Linked DNA regions of Candidatus Microthrix parvicella Bio17-1. The protein of the gene in region 1 interacts with the protein of each later gene in a pairwise test. Links are inferred from orthologs where the notes say so. Each region holds a gene or a part of one and is shown in the gene's direction. Other genes may lie near its edges.

Region 1 (5,150 bases):
TGTGTTACAAGTCGATGGCATGTGATGCCACCGAGGACAAGAAGCACATCGACCTATCGTCGGAGCCGCTGATCCTGATCTGCGCTGCCGGATTGGTGGGCTCCACCGCTGCCGATGTGGGCAAGGAAGTAGCCATCTTCCGGGCCCACGAGGCCGCCCCCATCGTCATCGCAACCGAGGGCGCCAGCGAGTTTCCCGCTGCGATGCACCTGATCTCGGTGCCAGAGACGCACCCTCGCCTCGCGTTCATCCTGTCGGCGATGGCCGGTCACCTGTTTGGGTATGAGGCGGCGCTGGCGATCGATGCACAGGCGGGCATTTTGCGGGAGGCACGGGTAGTGGTCGAGGGGGCGTTGGCCGAGGGCGCAGACGCCGGTGAGCTGTTAACCCGGCTGAACGACGAACTGGCCCAAAGCGCCGCCACCTGGTTCTCGGCGCTCCGGGCCGGTGAGCTGAACGGTCACCTCGAGGCCTCAACCGCTCATCGCGTTGCAACGGCATTTCGTTTTGCGCTGGGCACGTCGCCGCTGGACGCCTACCAGGTGGAGCAAGGCAGGATCGGCACCCCGGCGGTGGTGGTCGACGACCTGACGGCAGCGTTGAACGACGCCATCGACGAGCTGACCCGCCCGATCGACGCCATCAAGCATCAGGCCAAGACCGTCACCGTCGGCATCAGCCGCAGCGACGAGTCCGTGCTGGAGATCCCGCTGGTGAAGGAACTCTTCGCTGCCGGGGCCAACCGGGACCGCATCAGCTACCGCACCCTGCGAACGCTGGCCGACCTGTCGCCTGCGGTGCTCGATGTACGTGGTTTTGTGCGATACGACGTGACCGACGGCGACAGCGATGCCCCCACCGCCACCGTGCTGGACAAGGGCGGGGTCGCCGCTGCACTGACCTCCCGCCTGGAACGTGACCCCCGCTTGCGGGGCACCAAGCACCTGGTGGCCCGCGAACAGGAGTTGCTGGTGACTCGCGGTCGCACCGATGGGCGAACCGTCATCATCATTCCCCAACTGAAGGACGGCATCACCACCGGCCTGGTGCTGTTGCACGTCGAGCTGGCCGATCGGCTGGCATTCTCCACCGCTCGCAGCGTGTTGCAGGGCTATCGCCGTCGCTATCAGGGGCTGAGCGACGCGGTCACCGAGACCGAGGAGCACTTCCGAGACGACCTCCTGGGCGAGCAACGCGTGATCGACCTCCTGGCCTTGCCGGTGCTGGAGCTGGCCGAGCGTTGGCGCAGCGCCCCGGCGTCGGGCTAGCCGGGCGCGGTTCCATGAGCCCGATCCACTGGTTGGCCTCCAACGGTCCGATGCCGGAGCGCCCCAACTTCGCGGACGTCGCAGACCCAACCGAGGCTCAAGCGGGGCTTCACCTGGCCGCCGATGTGCGGTTCAGCGGAGGGCTGCCGGACGGGGAAGGGCCATCGGCAGCCAGGCCGTCCAACGCGGTGGCGGTGGGGATCGACTCGGTGGATGTGCCCCGGTTGGACGCCGTGCTCAAGCGGACCCCCGCGATGCGAGAGCGGTGTTTCACCTCGACCGAGTTGGTCGATGCTGCAACCGGCGGGGATGAGATCGGGCACCTGGGCATTTGCTTTGCGGCAAAGGAGGCGGTGGCCAAAGCGTTGGGATGTGGCATCGGCCCGGTGGGATTCCATGATGTAGAGCTGGTGCGGGGCCCAACGGGAGCTCCGGAGCTCCGGGTCGGCGGAGCTGCGGCTCCACTGGCCGATGCAGCGGGCATCGGCGGATGGTTGGTCTCGGCCACCCACACTGCCACGGTGGCCCAAACCATCGTGATCGCCGTGAGCGCCGCCGGCTGAGCCATCGATTGCGCCACTTCCCCTGACGGTCCGGGGTGGAGTGGCAAACTCTGGGAGTGGAACCGGTACTCACCCCCGACGAGATGGCCGCCGTCGACGCGGCGGCGTCTGAGCGGATGGGCGATCTGGTGCAGCGGGCCGGGGGCGCTGTGGCCCGCTCGGCGCTGGGATTGCTTGGCGGTGGGTACGGGCGGCGGGCGCACGTGGTCGCAGGGCCGGGCAACAACGGCGCTGACGGGCGGGTGGCCGCCGAGCTGCTGCGTCGCCGCGGGGTAAGGGTCAGCATCGGTGACCACGCCGATTCGATCCCAGCCGATGCGGCACTTGATCTGGTGATCGATGCAGCATTCGGCACCGGCCTCAGTCGGCCCTACGCGCCCCCGGACCTGCCGGGCGATGTTCCGGTGCTGGCAGTGGACATCCCGTCCGGCCTCGATGGCCGAACCGGCGGTTTTTGCGGCGCACCGTGGCGCGCAACGGCGACCATCACCTTCGCTGCGCTGAAGAGCGGCCTGTTGTTGGGCCACGGGCCGGAGTTCTGCGGCCGGGTCGAGGTGGCGGACATCGGCCTGAGCGTCGAGGCTGAGGTTGGCACGGGTGATCACCTGACACGGGCGTTGATCACCAACGGGGACGTGGGCCGATGCTGGCCCCGCCGGGCGGCTGACGCCCACAAGTGGATGAGCGCGGTGTGGATCATCGGCGGCGCTCCGGGAATGACGGGGGCTGCTGCGCTGACGGCGGAAGCGGCGGGTCGGGCGGGGGCGGGGTACGTGTTGGTCAGCGCCCCACCGACTGTGGGGTCGCGTTCCAGCACCGACGATGGTCGGGATGTGGCGGGCGGTCACCTGCCCGGCGCACCGCTTCCTGTGGAGACGGTGGTGCGTTCGTTGGCGGCCACCGGTGGTGTTGATGGCTGGCCGCACACGGTCGCCGACGAGCAGCGGGTGGGGGCGTTGGTGATCGGCAACGGTCTGGGCTGCGGGACGCACGTACTCGACGGAGTTGTTCGGTTGCTGGCGCTGAGCGACGCTGCGGTGGTGTTGGACGCTGATGCATTGGGCGCGGGTGGAGCCCGGCTGCTCGATGCATGCGCACATCGACGTGCCACCACCGTGCTCACCCCACACGACGGTGAATATGAGGCACTGATGGGCGAGGCGCCCGGGGACGACAGGTTGGCAGCGGCGGCCAGGCTGGCCGAACGGTCCGGGGCGATCGCGTTGCTGAAGGGTCCCACCACCGTGGTCGCCGCACCGGATGGTCGGGTGCGCCTGAGTAGTGCCGGCGACCAGCGCCTGGCCACCGCCGGCACCGGTGACGTACTGGCCGGGGTCATCGGAGCGGCGTTGGCGCTGGGGGAGGGCGACGCGTTGACCACGGTGGCCGTGGCCGCGCACGTCCATGGCACGGCGGCGATGGGCGGTCCGGCGACCGGGTTTCGAGCGGGCGACCTGCCCAAGCTCGTGGGTGCGGCCCTGGACGACCTGGTCCGATGACGCGTCAGAGCCGCCTCGAGGTTGACCTGGCAGCGATCGCTCAAAATGCGACCGTGTTGGCCGGGTTGGCGGGTCGAGCAGGGTTGTGCGCCGTCGTGAAGGCAAATGGGTACGGCCATGGAGCGGTGCCGGTCGCGCGGGCTGCCGTGGCCGGGGGTGCGGTCATGCTGGGCGTCGCCACCGTCGAGGAGGGCATCGAACTGCGTACCGCCGGCATCTCGGCTCCCATCCTGGTGCTTGGTCCGCAGCCCGCAGATTCGATCCGGGATGCCGTTGCGTACCGGTTGGAGCTGATGGTCACGTCACCGAGCGAGATGGAGGCTGTAGCCGCCGCTCACTGCGGTGCAGCATCGGCCACCAGAGTGCACTTGATGGTGGACACCGGCATGCGCCGTGTTGGGGTCGAGCCTGAAGACCTGGTGGATCTCCACGCGCGGGCGTTGACGCTCGACGGGGTGGACCCCGTTGCCGTCGCCACCCACTTTGCCTGCGCCGACGCGCCTGATGATCCGACCACGGATCGCCAGTTGGTCCGATTCCGCGCTGCGTTGGCTGCCTTGGACGCCGTCTCGGCCGGGCCGCACCTGATTCACGCGGCCAACTCGGCGGGCGCCATCACGCGCCCCGATGCCCGCTTCGATCTGGTCCGCTGCGGGATCTCGCTGTATGGGTTGGAACCATCCCCGCAATTGGAGCACCACGATGCGGTCCGACGGCTGCGCCCAGCCTTGCGGATGGTCAGCGCCGTCAGCTTTGTGAAACGGGTCCCGGCCGATCAGGGGGTGAACTACGGACACCGGTTCGTGACCGGACGTCCCAGCACCCTGGCCACAGTGCCGGTCGGCTACGGCGACGGTGTGCCACGCAATCTGGGGCTCGCCGGTGGTGAGGCGCTGGTCGGTGGCTTTCGTCGCCCCATCGTGGGTGTGGTCACCATGGATCAGTTGGTGCTGGACTGCACCGACGGCCCAGCGGTCGAGGTCGGTGACGAGGTGGTGTTCCTTGGCTCCCAGCCGCGCAGGGGCGAGGTCGGCCGGGCCGAGAGCCATGGCGGTGACGCAGCGGTTGGGCCAGGGGAGTGGGCACGCATTCTCGACACGATCAACTATGAGATCGTCACCCGGCTGGGAGCCCGGCTTCCCCGCCATCACCTCGGAACCTTCGAAGACGCAGCACTAGCCTGAGCTCGTGGCAGCACGACACTCCGCAGCGGAGGACGAACGGTTGACCCGATCTCGCCACCGTCTGTCCACCAGGTCGGCCGGAGGAACGCAGGCGGTGGCGGCGGCGCTGGCCGGCTGGGTTGAGGCGGGCGACGTGGTGGTGCTCACCGGCGACCTCGGTGCCGGCAAAACCACGTTTACTCAAGGTTTGGTTCGGGCGCTGGGGGTGTCGGAGCCGGTGACCAGTCCCACGTTCACCATCGCATCTCATTATCACGGGGTGCGGTTGGGATCAGACCAAACTCAGGCTCTGGTGGTAAATCACCTGGATGTCTACCGCCTGGGATCGTTGGATGAGGCCGAGGCGCTTGGTCTGGACGAGATGCTCGATGGCGATGCGCTCACCTTGATCGAATGGGGCGAGATGATCGAACCGTTGCTGCCGTGCACGCGGCTGATCGTAAAGCTGGAGTTGGTGCCGTTCGATGAGCCCCCGGTCGCGCCGTCTGCCGACGTGCAGCACGTGCCTGATGAGGTTTCCGCCAACCGAAGGGTCGTCGAGGTGGCAACCGAGGGACATGGTGCGGCGCGCCGAGAGCGCCTGGCTGACGCACTGATCGAGGCGGTCGGCCACATTGACGTCGAGCGGGATCGTGA
Region 2 (3,943 bases), on another replicon or contig:
CCCGCAGCGGTTGAAAGGGAACTGAGAGCACCATCGAGGGTTCGAGCGCACGGGCGTCGGCGGAGCGGCCGGTGCCGTCGAACAGGCTCATTTCGCCAAACAGGTCGCCGGACTCCATGAGGGCGACCATCGACTCGCGGCCGTCGATGGAGCGGTTGCCGATGGCAACCCGGCCGGACTCAACAACGAACAGTGCGTCTGCTGCCTCGTCCTCCTTGAACAACACGTCGCCGCGTACCAGGTCGAGATCTGATGAGGCCTCGATCACCCGATCGAGCTCGGCGTCGGTCAGTGCCGCAAACAGGGTGACTTCGGAAAGCTTGGAACGTTCCACCTCGGTATCCTAACCCTGGGATGCCGATGGTCACACCGGTGTTGAAGGGCAGGCAATTTTTGGGGGGCGGTACCGTGGGCCAATGCACCCAACTGTTCGCGGTCGAGCCGCGACGTGAGGCCGGACCTGAAGGGCAGCGACGCACATGGCCCACAGGGTGGGGGCACAGGGGTTTCGACCCCCGGCGTGGCGCCGCCCGAGGCGGAGCCACCTGAAGTGCGGTCACCTGAAGTGTGGTCGATTGTGGTGGCGGCCGGCTCGGGCCGTCGCTTTGGCGGAGCCAAACAGTTTGCCGAGCTGATGGGTCGGCCGCTGCTGGCCTGGGCCGTCGACTCGGTGGCCCAGCTGAGCAATGGTGTGGTGGTGGTGGTGCCGGCCGAGCGGCTCGCCGACCTTCCACCGCTTCCCGATGTAGACCGGGTGGTGGCCGGGGGAGCGACACGGTCCGAGTCGGTTCGGGCCGGCCTCGCCGCCTTGCCCGCCTCCGCTGAGGTGATCCTGGTGCACGACGGAGCCCGGCCGTTGGCCGACATGCAACTGGTGCGTCGGGTGATCGATGCGGTGTCAAGGCCGGACGGGGCCGCCGGCGCCTTGCCGGGCGTGGCGGTCACCGACACGCTGCGATCGATCGACGGGGCCCCCGTTGACCGTGCCGGGTTGGTGGCCGTCCAAACACCTCAGGGATTCCAGGCCAACCTGTTGCGCAGCGTGCATGCCTCGTCGCCGGAGGCCACCGACGACGCTTCGTTGATCGAGGCGGCCGGACACCGGGTGGTTGTCGTGGACGGCGATCCGACCAACCTCAAGGTGACCGATCCTTCGGACCTGTGGGTGGCCAAGGCGCAGCTCGCCGAACGGCGCCGGACCGACCCCAATGAACGCAGCGGGGACCACACCGGCGAGGATGGTGTCATGGCCGATGAAGAACGCACACCGGTGCCCGATCTGCGGGTGGGCAATGGTTTTGACATCCACCGGTTCTCCGACGATCCCGATCGCCACTGCGTGCTGGGCGGAGTGAGGATCCCCGACACGCCCGGCCTGGTGGCCCACAGCGATGGCGACCCGGTTGCCCATGCCGTCGCCGAAGCGCTCTTGGGCGCAGTCGGGTTGGGGGACCTGGGCTCGCACTTCCCCGACACCGACCCAAGTCACGCGAATGCAGACTCGATGGTGTTGCTGGCCGAGGTGGTGGGCAAGCTGGCCGATGCAGGTTGGAGTGCGGTCAATGTCGACTGTTCGGTGATTGCTGAGCGACCCAAGCTGGCGCCACACCGGGACGAGATGGTGGCTCGGCTGAGCGAGGTGGTGGGTGCCCCGGTATCGGTGAAGGGGCGCCGGGCGGAAGGTGTCGGGGCGTTGGGCTCCGGCGAGGCGATCGTGGCCCTGGCGAGTGCACTGGTTGCGCGCCGATGAGTAGGGGCGGATACAAGGGCAACAGCGGCGGCCGGCCCCGCGGGAAGGGCGTACCAAAGGGTGGTGCCGGAGCGCGCGGCCGGACGTCGGGCCGCGGCTCGGGACCGCCGGAACGCGGTGGTCAGGATTCACGCGGCAAAGGTGCTCGAGGTAAGGCGCCCCGCGGTGCCGCACCGTCCTCTCGGCGCGCTGCGCCTGGTCGGGCGCCGGCCGGGCCGAGAGGATCAGCGGGCCCGGGAGGCCCGAGCGACCGTCGGGGTCGCACCAGTTCGGCGGGTTCCCGTTATGGACTGGGCGGCGATCAGGTGGAGGGTCGCCAGGCGGTCCGCGAACTGCTGCTGGCCGGTACCCGGAAGGTTCGCGAGGTGCTCCTGGCGGAGGACCTCGATCCGGCGCCGGTCATCGACGACATCCGACAGCTCGCTCGGGAACAGCGGGTGACCGTGACCGAACTCGGGCGCAAGGCGCTCGATCGGCGCAGCTTCACCGAGTCGAGCCAGGGCGTGGTGGCCCTGGCTGCCGAGCTGAAACCGTTGGAGTTGGAGGAGTTGCTGGCCTTGGGTGGCCGTGGGGGCGCCACCGGCATCGGCGCCGGTACCCCGTTTTTGTTGGCGTTGGATTCGGTGACCGACCCGCGCAACCTGGGCGCGATGTTGCGCACCGCAGAGTGCGCAGGTGTGGACGGCGTGATTCTGCCCCGCCACCGGGCGGCGCATGTCACCGCTTCGGTATCAAAGACCGCTGCCGGTGCCATCGAACATTTGCCGATGGCGTTGGTCGGTGGCCTGCCCGCCGCGCTCGAGTCGTTGCGATCTTCGGGAGTGTGGGTGGTGGGCCTGGACGGCGCGGGGCCCACCTCGATCTACGACCTCACCGTCGCCACCCAGCCGATTTGTCTGGTTGCCGGTGCCGAGGGCAAGGGGCTCTCCAGGCTGGTGGCCCGTCGCTGCGATGAGGTGGTGTCGCTCCCATTGCGGGGCAGCCTCGACTCGTTGAATGTGGGGGCTGCCGTGGCGGTCGCCGTCTACGAGATCACCCGACGTCGATCCATCGCGGAGGGTGGCTCCACCGCCGGCGGGTAAGGGTCACCAACTTGGGTCGCGAGGGCCGCTACTGTCCTGATCAACGATCCGTCTCACCAACGTGTGCGGAATAACCCGGAGAGTTCTTTTCGGGTCGACTGCGGAACCACACCATGACCGAACCAACACGATCACGATCCCCCCGACCCCCGCAGGCCAATGCTGCCCGGGGCATCACCTTGGTGGCGGTCGCGGTGATCATCGGCGCGCTGCTGATCTGGAAGAACCCCGGAACCGGGCAGGTGACCGCATCGCCCGACCTGCATTCGGCGACAACCACCACTGCGGCCGCTGGAGGTGGCCAGAAGGCGGCGACCACAACGACGGCGGCGGCTCCGACCACCGCCGTTCCAGCCGCAGACCTGCAGGTCACGGTGGCCAATGCCTCCGGGGTGCCGGGTGCAGCCGGGACGATCACCGAAAAGCTGAAGGGTGCCGGTTACGCCAAGGTGGCGGCGCTCGACGGTGACAAGAATCAACCGACGAAGGTGTTCTACGAAGGCAAGTTTGAGGCGGATGCCAAGGCGGTGGCCAAGGTCATCGGTCTGCCCGCCACCACGGTCGAGCCCCGTCCCCCGGAAGTGGCGATCGAGGATGAAGGGAAGAACGCACAGGTGATCGTGGTGCTCGGCGACGGGTTCACGCCCGACAACCCGGGTGCCGGCGCAGGCGGGGCCGCAACCACGGTGGCCGGCTGAGTCGAAATGCCCGGCTGAGCCTGACCTGGTGCGCGTGGTCCTCGCCCCGGACAAGTTCCGCGGCTCGTTGAGCGCAGCCCAGGCGGCCGATGCGATGGCGGTTGCGGTCGAGCGTCGGGGTTGGGATGCGGTGCGCGTGCCCATGAGTGATGGCGGCGAAGGATTCCTTCACGTGCTGGGTGGCCCCAACCGCACCACGACGGTCACCGGGCCGCTGGGAGACCCCGTTGAGGCCAAGTGGCGGTTTGTCCGCCGTCGGGCCGTGTTGGAAATGGCCGAGGCCGCCGGTTTGGAGATCGCAGGTGGTGCGGAGGCAAACGATCCGCTGTCGGCCGACACCACGGGTGTGGGCGAGTTGATCGGGGCTGCGCTGGATGCGGGGGCGCGGTCGATCACGATCGGGATGGGGGGAT

What was found. Proteins that work in one complex are often made in the same cells at the same time.
Region 2: the proteins of MPARV_RS0106570 (region 1) and rlmB interact in binary tests that used the Escherichia coli proteins (3 or more experiments, as listed by UniProt). The link is inferred for Candidatus Microthrix parvicella Bio17-1 from one-to-one orthologs.

The regions. Positions count from the first base shown.
Region 1 is NZ_AMPG01000001.1:1,341,077-1,346,226, reverse strand. Bases 1,239-4,108 are described here. They hold MPARV_RS0106570 (NAD(P)H-hydrate epimerase), read left to right. Parts: upstream 1,239-1,887; coding sequence 1,888-3,330; downstream 3,331-4,108. Other genes in these bases: alr (alanine racemase), read left to right, coding at 3,327-4,108; MPARV_RS0106575 (holo-ACP synthase), read left to right, coding at 1,283-1,831; MPARV_RS0106580 (SIS domain-containing protein), read left to right, coding at 1,239-1,268. Outside these bases: more of MPARV_RS0106580, read left to right, coding at 1-1,238; more of alr, read left to right, coding at 4,109-4,514; tRNA (adenosine(37)-N6)-threonylcarbamoyltransferase complex ATPase subunit type 1 TsaE, read left to right, coding at 4,519-5,150. UniProt on the Escherichia coli protein: Bifunctional enzyme that catalyzes the epimerization of the S- and R-forms of NAD(P)HX and the dehydration of the S-form of NAD(P)HX at the expense of ADP, which is converted to AMP.
Region 2 is NZ_AMPG01000003.1:439,202-443,144, forward strand. Bases 1,141-3,943 are described here. They hold rlmB (23S rRNA (guanosine(2251)-2'-O)-methyltransferase RlmB), read left to right. Parts: upstream 1,141-2,055; coding sequence 2,056-2,832; downstream 2,833-3,943. Other genes in these bases: ispF (2-C-methyl-D-erythritol 2,4-cyclodiphosphate synthase), read left to right, coding at 1,141-1,750; MPARV_RS0115385 (LytR C-terminal domain-containing protein), read left to right, coding at 2,946-3,530; MPARV_RS0115390 (glycerate kinase family protein), read left to right, coding at 3,559-3,943. Also shown: MPARV_RS0115370 (Crp/Fnr family transcriptional regulator), read right to left, coding at 1-334; more of ispF, read left to right, coding at 449-1,140. UniProt on the Escherichia coli protein: Specifically methylates the ribose of guanosine 2251 in 23S rRNA.